One region of the Streptomyces gottesmaniae genome, then DNA from elsewhere that is predicted to be linked to it. Evidence: riboswitches for the same ligand, from Rfam matches in the RefSeq annotation. Region 1 holds a riboswitch; the other holds the start of a gene.

Region 1 (4,840 bases):
ATCTGGTCGGAGTCGGCGACCAGCGCCACCCGCTCCAGGAAGTCGGAGAGCCCGGCGGACGTCGTACCCGCCGCCTCGCCCTCGGCCTCGCCCTCTCCGGCACCGGACTCCTGCTCGAACTCCAGGGCGACGGCGGCGAGTTCCTGGAGGTTCTCGATGCGGGTCTCGTCCTGCGGGTCGGTGGAGGCCTGCAATTCGGCCAGATAGCCCGTCCGTTCGAGGACCGCTTCCAGGACGGTGGCCGGTCCGGCGCCGGACTCGACGACGGTCCGCAGGTCCTCCATCAACGTGTTGAACCGCTTGACCGCGTTGGTCGACCGGGCCGCCATGCCGTAGGCCTCGTCCACACGCTTCAGCGCCTGGGGGAAGCTGATCTTCTCGCGCTGGGAGAGGGCGTCGATCATCGCCTCGGCGCGGTCACCGATGCCGCGCTTGGGCACGTTGAGGATGCGGCGCAGCGGGACGGAGTCCTCCGGGTTGGCCAGGACACGCAGATACGCGAGGACGTCCCGAACCTCCTTGCGCTCGTAGAAGCGGACGCCGCCGACGACCTTGTAGGGCAGGCCGACGCGGATGAACACCTCTTCGAAGACTCGGGACTGGGCGTTCGTCCGGTAGAAGACGGCGACGTCGCCGGCCTTCGCGTCGCCCGCGTCCGTCAGGCGGTCTATCTCGTCGGCGACGAACTGGGCCTCGTCGTGCTCGGTGTCGGCGACGTAACCGGTGATCTGCGCGCCCGCGCCGGCGTTGGTCCACAGGTTCTTCGGGCGGCGGGACTCGTTGCGCTCGATGACCGCGTTGGCCGCGCTCAGGATGGTCTGCGTGGAGCGGTAGTTCTGCTCCAGCAGGATCGTGGTCGCGTTCGGGTAGTCCTCCTCGAACTGGAGGATGTTGCGGATGGTCGCACCGCGGAAGGCGTAGATCGACTGGTCCGCGTCACCCACGACGCAGAGCTCGGCCGGCGGCAGGTCCCACTCGGCAGGCGGCACGTCGACCGGGTGCTCGGAGGTGCCGACCAGCTCTCTGACCAGGGCGTACTGGGCGTGGTTGGTGTCCTGGTACTCATCGACGAGGACATGGCGGAAGCGACGGCGGTAGTGCTCGGCGACGTCCGGGAAGGCGCGCAGCAGATTGACCGTCGTCATGATCAGGTCGTCGAAGTCCAGTGCGTTCGCCTCGCGGAGGCGGGACTGGTAGAGCGCGTAGGCCTGGGCGAGGGTCTTCTCGAAGCCGTCGGCGGCCTGGGCGGCGAAGTCCTCCTCGTCGATCAGCTCGTTCTTCAGGTTCGAGATCTTGGCGCTGAAGGACTTGGGCGGGAAGCGCTTCGGGTCGAGGTCCAGATCACGGCAGACGAGCGCCATCAGCCGCTTGCTGTCGGCGGCGTCGTAGATCGAGAAGGAGGACGTGAAGCCGAGCTTCTTCGACTCGCGCCGCAGGATCCGGACGCAGGCGCTGTGGAAGGTCATGACCCACATCGCGTTCGCGCGCGGACCGACGAGCTGCTCGACGCGCTCCTTCATCTCACCGGCGGCCTTGTTGGTGAAGGTGATCGCGAGGATCTGGCCCGGGTGGACCTGCCGCTCACCGAGCAGGTGGGCGATGCGGTGGGTGAGCACCCGGGTCTTGCCGGAGCCGGCACCGGCGACGATGAGCAGGGGGGACCCGGCATGCACGACGGCCGCGCGCTGGTTCTCGTTCAGCCCGTCCAGGAGGGCCGCCGCGTCGAGGGCCGGGCGGGGGGCGCCGCCCCGGTAGTAGGCGTCCCGGTCCGGTGGTACGTCGAACTTCCCGCCGAACAGATCGTCCGGAAGCGGCTCCGGTACGTGATCGTCCTCGGGCGGCGGCGGGGGCTCCTCCGCGTGGCCACGGGGGGCCTGGAGGTCCGCCAGGAAGCTGTCGTCAAAGAGGCTGCTCATCGCTCTCCGAGTCTAGGCGCCCCCACTGACAGCCAGGGGCCGCCCCGGGAAGTCCGCACGCACCACTCATCGCGCACACCTCACGACGGTGAGCGATCGAGCGTACCGCCCATCGCGCGGAAGAGGCTAAGGTCACGAAAACGTATCGGGCATATCGAACATCAACCTTCACACGGGCCACACGAGTTGGCTAGCTTCTTCTCTTGGGCCGTACGACACAACCGGCGAACGTCGCCGGGCCGCACGGCCTCCGCCGAGTCCGGCACGCCTCTCCTGGGCGCCGGAGCCGGGGACCCACCGACCTCTGGGGTGAATCGACCCGACGCCGCACGCGGCACGGGCCGTAGGGCAAACCTTCCGAAGCTTGCGCCCGAACCCGACAGCTAACCCGGTAGGCGGACAACGGAAGGAGACGCCGCACCATGGCGCCGCACCGCAAGCCGCGTCCGACCGGCCGGACGCGCGCGGGCATACGCACCCCCGCTCTCGCCACGGCCGCCCTGACCTCCGTGGCTCTGCTCTCCCAGACGGCCACCGCCGCACCCTCCGCCGACGACAGGCCGAGCCTGGAGGAGGTCGAGAAGAAGGTCGACGACCTCTACCGTCAGGCAGGGTCGGCGACCGAGAACTACAACGCGGCCAAGGAGAGGACGACCAAGCAGAAGAAGAAGGTCGACACCCTCCTCGACGACGTCGCCCAGCGCACGGAGAAGCTGAACGAGGCGCGGGAGGAGCTGGGCTCGTTCGCGGCGGCCCAGTACCGCACCGGCGCGGCCACCCCCGACCAGGCCTCACTGCTCCTGGCGGACAACCCGCAGGACTACTTCGACCAGAACCAGCTGATGGACCGGTTGACGGACCGTCAGAAGGTGGCCGTCGACGCGTACGTCACCGAGCAGGCCGACGCGGCGGAGCAGCGCCGGACGGCGAGCGACAGCCTCGAGAAGCTCACCGAGTCGCAGAACGCCCTCAAGACCAGCAAGGCCAAGGTCCAGGCGAAGCTCGCCGAGGCCCGCGAACTGCTCTCCACCCTCACCGCCGCGGAGAAGGCCCGGCTCGCCGCGATCGAACAGCGCGAGCAGGAGGAGGCCGACCGCAAGGCGGAGGAGCTCGCGCGGCAGCAGGCGGCACAGGCGAGCCCGGAGACGCAGAGCACCCAGGAGGCCCAGGAGGCCCAGGGAGGGACCGCCACCGGCACGGAGACGTCGCCGGGCACCACCGGGACCACAGCCCCGGTCGAGGACTCCACGTACGCCTCGAAGGCCACCAAGGCCCTCGCCTTCGCCCGCGCGCAGATCGGCAAGCCGTATGTCTGGGGCGCCACCGGCCCCGGCTCGTACGACTGCTCCGGCCTCACCCAGGCCGCCTGGAAGGCCGCCGGGGTCGACCTCCCGCGCACCACCTACGACCAGGTCGAGGCGGGCACCACCGTCTCCCTGGCCGACGCCAAGCCGGGCGACCTCGTCTTCTTCTACGACAACATCGGCCACGTCGGCCTCTACATCGGCAACGGCATGATGATCCACGCTCCCAAGCCGGGCACGTACGTCCGCGAGGAGTCGATCTTCTACGACGGGGAGTCCTCGATCCACAGCGTGGTGCGGCCCGCGTAACTCGGGGGCAGCGGGCGCCGGTCCACACGGTCGGCGCCGTCCCGGGAGTCCCGGCTCAGCCATCCCCTCGCCATCGCGGACAGGACGGACTCACACGGACGGATCCCTTCAGGTCCAGAGCACCGCGATGAAGACGTTCGCGGTGGTCAGCGCGCCCACCAGGGCGAAGAGCGGCTTCTCCACCGTCTCCTCGTCGCGTTTCACGTAGACCAGGCCGAGGATCACGATCAGCAGGGCGAGCTTGACGCCGATCTTGATGTTGTCGACGGGCTGGTCGTCCGCCTGGTTGAGGCCGACGAGGAGGACACCGGTGACGAGCATGGCGAGGGCGCCGTGCAGCATGGCGGGGACGAAGCGGGCGGTGCCCTGGCCCATGGCCTTCATCTGGGTGAGGAAACCACCCAGGAGGGAGGCGATGCCGATGATGTGGAGGGCGACGAGGATGTGGATGAGTACGTCCATGCGCGGAGCCTAATGAGGCACCCGAGGGCCGTAGGGCACCGGGTGCGGGTGGGACGGGACGGGCGAACGACCCCCTGATGATCTTGCATATATGCGCTCCATAGCACCGCGCCCCCTCCGCCCGGTCCGAAATCGCCGCATCGGTCATCGCACAGCGTGAAGTCGGCGACGCCAGGCGAGGATCTCGGTCACATACGGTCACCTCACAGTCGGTGCACGCCACTTCCGTACAACGCGTTACCGAGCCATCACAGCCAGGTTTAGCGTCCTCCCTCAGGTGACCGGCTCCCCACCGCCGCCCGGCCAGGGGCGGCAGTCGGCCACCACCGCCGAGAAAGGTCCGGCGGCGTCCCGCTCCCCCTGTGCGGGCCGCCGCCGGACGTGTCACCGCTCCCCCCAGGCGGTCCGTACGGACAGACGATGTTCGTACTGCGGACGGCGGTCGTACGGAGAGGACGTGGACTCCACGTGGCAGCGCACCGCAAGCCCAGACAGCGCTCGCTCGGCGGCCATACGGCCCGCACGGCCGCGACGATCGCCCTCGCGGGCGCCGCGAGCGCGACCGGTTTCGACGGTACCGGGCACGCCGACCCCCAGCTCACACCTGAGCAGGTCAAGGCGAAGGTGGCCAAGCTGTACCAAGAGGCCGAGGTCGCCACCGAGAAGTACAACGGCGCGAAGGAGAAGGCCGACAAGGCGCAGGAGAACCTCGAAGAACTGCGCGACCAGGCCGCCCGACGCACCGAACGACTCAACTCGGCCCGGGACGAACTCGGTTCGCTGGCAGCGGCGCAGTACCGGGGTGGCGGCATCGACCCCTCCTGGCAGCTCGCGCTCTCCGCCGACCCC
Region 2 (4,840 bases), on a different contig from region 1:
CGGCCGGCAGCTGGCCGCCCCTCCTCCCCGAGCCCGGCCCCCTCCCTGTTCACCTGGGAGTTCGCCACCGACCCCTACCCGGCGTACGCCTGGCTCCGGGAGCACGCCCCGGTGCACCGCACCCGGTTGCCCAGCGGTGTGGAGGCCTGGCTGGTCACGCGCTACGACGATGCCAAGCAGGCCCTCGCCGACCCGCGTCTCTCGAAGAACCCCGCGCATCACGACGAGCCCGCCCACGCCAAGGGGAAGACCGGCATCCCCGGTGAGCGCAAGGCCGAGTTGATGACCCATCTGCTCAACATCGATCCGCCGGACCACACGCGGCTGCGCCGTCTCGTCTCGAAGGCGTTCACGCCCCGCAGGGTCGCCGAATTCGCCCCCCGGGTACAGGAGTTGACCGATCAGCTCATCGAACGTTTCGCGGCGACGGGCGAAGCCGATCTCATCCACGACTTCGCCTTCCCCCTGCCCATCTACGCCATCTGCGACCTGCTCGGCGTCCCCCGTGAGGACCAGGACGACTTCAGGGACTGGGCGGGCATGATGATCCGGCACGGCGGCGGCCCGAGGGGCGGTGTCGCGCGCTCGGTCAAGAAGATGCGCGGCTACCTCGCCGACCTCATCCACCGCAAACGGGAAGGGCTCACCGAGCACCCCGCCCCCGGCGAGGACCTCATCTCAGGGCTCATCCGCGCCTCCGACCACGGCGAGCACCTCACCGAGAACGAGGCCGCGGCGATGGCGTTCATCCTGCTCTTCGCCGGCTTCGAGACGACCGTCAACCTCATCGGGAACGGCACCTACGCCCTGCTCACCCACCCCGAGCAGCGCACCCGCCTCCAGGCATCCCTCGCCGCCGGGGAGAAGGCGCTGCTCGAAACCGGTGTCGAGGAACTCCTGCGCTACGACGGCCCCGTGGAACTCGCCACCTGGCGCTTCGCGACCCGGCCCCTCACCGTCGGCGGGCAGGACATCGCCCCGGGCGACCCCGTCCTCGTCGTCCTCGCGGCGGCCGACCGCGACCCGGCCCGCTTCCGGGACCCCGACACCCTCGACCTCTCCCGCCGTGACAACCAGCACCTCGGCTACGGCCACGGCATCCACTACTGTCTCGGCGCCCCGCTGGCCCGTCTCGAAGGCCAGACCGCGCTGGCGACCCTCCTCACCCGCCTCCCCGACCTCCGACTCGCGGTGGATCCGGCCGACTTGAGGTGGCGCGGAGGGCTCATCATGCGGGGGTTGCGCACGCTTCCGGTGGAATTCACCCCGCAAGGGCGGTCCGGGGGCCGTTCGTGACGCGGTTCGTAAGCGGTACGTAGTAGTACCCGGGCAGCCCGTAGCACTACCGCATTCCGCGACGGAAAGTGACTCTCCCTCAAGTCTGTGATCTTCACGTGATCTGCGCTGCATTAACTTGTGACAACTGATCGACTCCCGCTACGTTCACACGTCAGTGCGAAGGGGTCACCCCACACCCTTCGCACCGGTCACCGCTGTCGCGTGAAAGGCAACCGCATGCTCTCCGGGAACGGTCGACACCGTCGCCCCCGTCAGGCTCCCGCCCTCCTCGTCGCGGCCGGAGTGACCGGCTCGGCCATCGCGATCCCCCTGCTCGGCGCCACCGGCGCGAGCGCGGCCGACGGAACCACCTGGGACCAGGTGGCGGAGTGCGAGAGCGGCGGCTTCTGGAGCGCGGACACCGGGAACGGACGCTACGGCGGCCTCCAGCTCACCCAGGCGAACTGGGAGAAGTACGGCGGCCTCGACTACGCGGCGAGCGCCGATCAGGCCAGTCGTTCGCAGCAGATAGCCGTCGCGGAGAAGGTGCTCGCCGACCAGGGTGTCGGCGTCTGGGCCACCTGTGGTCTGCTCCACAACCTCGGGGGCGACTCCGGTTCCGCCGACGTGGACACGGGCGTCGCGGGCGACTCGACGGATTCGGGTGACTCGTCCAGTTCATCTGGTTCGTCTAACTCTTCCGATTCGTCCGAATCTTCCGGTTCCGCCGGCGAGGCCGACGAGGCCGACTCGGCCAAGTCCGCCGACTCGGTCGACTCCGACACGTCGGGCGACTCGACTCCCGAGGCTTTCGAAGGGTCCACCAAGGCCAAGGCCGGTACGGGTGCCGACACCGACTCGGACGGCACGGCCGGCTCGGACGGCTCCACGGCCTCCGGGGGTGCGAAAGCGGACAAGTCGACACAGAGTGACAGCTCTTCGGTCGACGAGGGCGAAGGCGGCACCGGTCGTCATCGCGGCGCCAGCGCCGACGAGAGTGCCTCCGGCGCGGAGGTCGGGACGGACGCGGCCGACGGCTCACGCCCCGCCGACCCCACCCCCTCCGGCCGTCACGCCTCCCGCGGCGGCGACGGGGCGGGGGAGTCCGCGGACGGCGCCTACACCGTCCGCGCGGGCGACAGCCTGACGCGGATCGCGAACTCCCTCGACCTGACCGGCGGGTGGCGTGAGCTGTACGCCGAGAACGAGGGCACGGTGGGAACCGACCCGGACCTCATCCTTCCCGGTCAGACCCTCGAAGTCGGTGCCGAAACGGGCGAAAAGTAGCGACAGTTCAGGTCACTGTTCGCCCCTGAATGCCCGTTTTGATCTAGGTGGGAGATGAATCACAGGCCCCCTGATCGTCTTTGAAATCCGGGCAATCACGTGTTTACGGTCGTGACCGCTCGCCACAGCGGGCCCCTGCGGTCGGTACGCCGAATCCTGCCAACGGCCGCAAGGAACAGTCGTCGCGTCAAGCGCCGTAGGCAGGAGCGGGGGACCCAAGGTAAGTGCCGGGTCCGGTGGTTGCGGCCCTTCGGGGGCGTACGTCCGGAACCGGCTCGGGGTGAAGCCGCGCGACGTGAGCCGAGAGGCGAGCGTGCGCGGCCGGGCAACTCAACCGGCCCGAACCCGACAGCTCACCTCGCAGGCGTCGGTGAGGGGATCTCTCCATGCTGTTTTCCAGCAAGGGCAAGCACCGTCGTCCGTCCAAGGCCGCTCGCGCCATCGCCGTCGCCGGTGTCACCGGCGCCGCCGCCATCGCCGCCCCGCTGATGGCCGCCGGCAGCGCATCCGCCGCCACCGCCTCCGAGTGGGACGCCGTCGCCCAGTGCGAGTCCGGCGGCAACTGGTCCATCAACACCGGCAACGGCTACTACGGCGGCCTGCAGTTCTCCGCCTCCACCTGGGCCGGCTACGGCGGTACGCAGTACGCCTCCACCGCCGACCAGGCGACCAAGGCCCAGCAGATCGCGATCGCCGAGAAGGTCCTCGCGGGCCAGGGCAAGGGTGCCTGGCCGGTCTGCGGCAAGGGCCTGTCCGGCGCCTCGTACGACGGTGCCGCCGCCTCCTCCGGCTCCTCGGACTCCGGCTCCTCGCAGCAGAGCACCCAGGAGAGCACCAAGAAGAGCACCGAGGACACCCGCGCCTCCCGCTCCTCCGAGCGCGCCACCGTGGAGACCCCCACCGGCAAGAAGGTCAAGAAGGGCGACGGCGAGTACAAGGTCGTCACCGGCGACACCCTCAGCGCCATCGCCGCGAAGAAGAACGTCAAGGGCGGCTGGGAGAAGCTCTTCGAGCTGAACAAGGACATCATCGACGACGCCGACTTCATCTACCCGGGCCAGCAGCTCCACCTGAGCTGACCCGCGACGTCGGCGACGGTCGCCACACGCCTGCCGCCCCCACGGCCGTCCCCCACGGCCAGGCAGGCGGGGCCGGTTCGGCCGGGCCGAGAAATCGGGCCGCTTCCCGGCTGAACCACAGCCCGCTCACAGCCGTGTCCTCCATAGTGAAGACCTCGTGAGGGCCGTCCCCCCGTCCCCACGAGCTCCCCGCCCCGGTGCGCATTCCCCCGTACGCACCGGGGCGGGGCTTTTTCATGCGCGGTCACCCCGCCCGAGCCCGGCCGTTTCTGCGCCGCTCCGCCTTTCTGTTCACTTTCTGGCCCACCCCCCTTTGTTCCGGCCTGAAACAATGGGTACGGTCTGTCTGTCCACGGGACGGTCGGTCGGCTGCCGACGAGCCCGGGGCGGTTAGGCTCTAGTCGCAAGGCCCGCGGGCCCCGCAGTTCCGCGTCACATCCCATGAAGGAGATGCTCGTGCCGTCCATCGACGTCGTCGTAGCCCGGGAAATCCTCGACTCGCGAGGCAACCCCACCGTCGAGGTCGAGGTCGGCCTCGACGACGGCAGCACGGGTCGTGCCGCCGTTCCGTCCGGCGCCTCCACCGGTGCCTTCGAAGCCATCGAGCTCCGTGACGGTGACCCCAACCGCTACCTCGGCAAGGGCGTCGAGAAGGCCGTCCTCGCCGTGATCGAGCAGATCGGCCCGGAGCTCGTCGGCTACGACGCCACCGAGCAGCGCCTGATCGACCAGGCGATGTTCGACCTGGACGCCACCGACAACAAGGGCTCCCTCGGCGCCAACGCCATCCTCGGCGTCTCCCTCGCCGTCGCCCACGCCGCCTCCGAGGCCAGCGACCTCCCGCTCTTCCGCTACCTGGGCGGCCCGAACGCGCACCTGCTGCCCGTTCCGATGATGAACATCCTGAACGGCGGCTCGCACGCCGACTCCAACGTGGACATCCAGGAGTTCATGATCGCCCCCATCGGCGCGGAGTCCTTCTCCGAGGCCCTGCGCTGGGGCGCCGAGGTCTACCACACCCTCAAGAAGGTGCTGAAGACCAAGGGCCTGTCCACCGGCCTCGGCGACGAGGGCGGCTTCGCCCCGAACCTGGAGTCCAACCGCGCCGCCCTCGACCTCATCCTCGAGGCCATCAAGGAGGCCGGTTACACCCCCGGCGAGCAGATCGCCCTCGCGCTGGACGTCGCCGCCTCCGA

The links. A riboswitch is a leader RNA that binds a small molecule or an ion and turns the genes downstream of it on or off. The one in region 1 is predicted to bind cyclic di-AMP.
Region 2: it holds a riboswitch for cyclic di-AMP, as region 1 does, so the genes downstream of both, RM704_RS29835 (LysM peptidoglycan-binding domain-containing protein) here and RM704_RS23815 (C40 family peptidase) in region 1, are expected to answer to the same signal.

The regions. Positions count from the first base shown of each region.
Region 1 covers NZ_JAVRFJ010000021.1:90,113-94,952, forward strand. Annotated here, with positions in the region: gene pcrA (DNA helicase PcrA) at 1-1,916, opposite strand, end outside; cyclic di-AMP (ydaO/yuaA leader) riboswitch at 2,172-2,329, shown strand; gene RM704_RS23815 (C40 family peptidase) at 2,339-3,529, shown strand; gene RM704_RS23820 (hypothetical protein) at 3,638-3,991, opposite strand; gene RM704_RS23825 (C40 family peptidase) at 4,460-4,840, shown strand, end outside.
Region 2 covers NZ_JAVRFJ010000030.1:102,290-107,129, forward strand. Annotated here, with positions in the region: gene RM704_RS29825 (cytochrome P450 family protein) at 1-1,296, shown strand, start outside; gene RM704_RS29830 (transglycosylase family protein) at 1,516-2,565, shown strand; cyclic di-AMP (ydaO/yuaA leader) riboswitch at 2,748-2,947, shown strand; gene RM704_RS29835 (LysM peptidoglycan-binding domain-containing protein) at 2,952-3,644, shown strand; gene eno (phosphopyruvate hydratase) at 4,101-4,840, shown strand, end outside.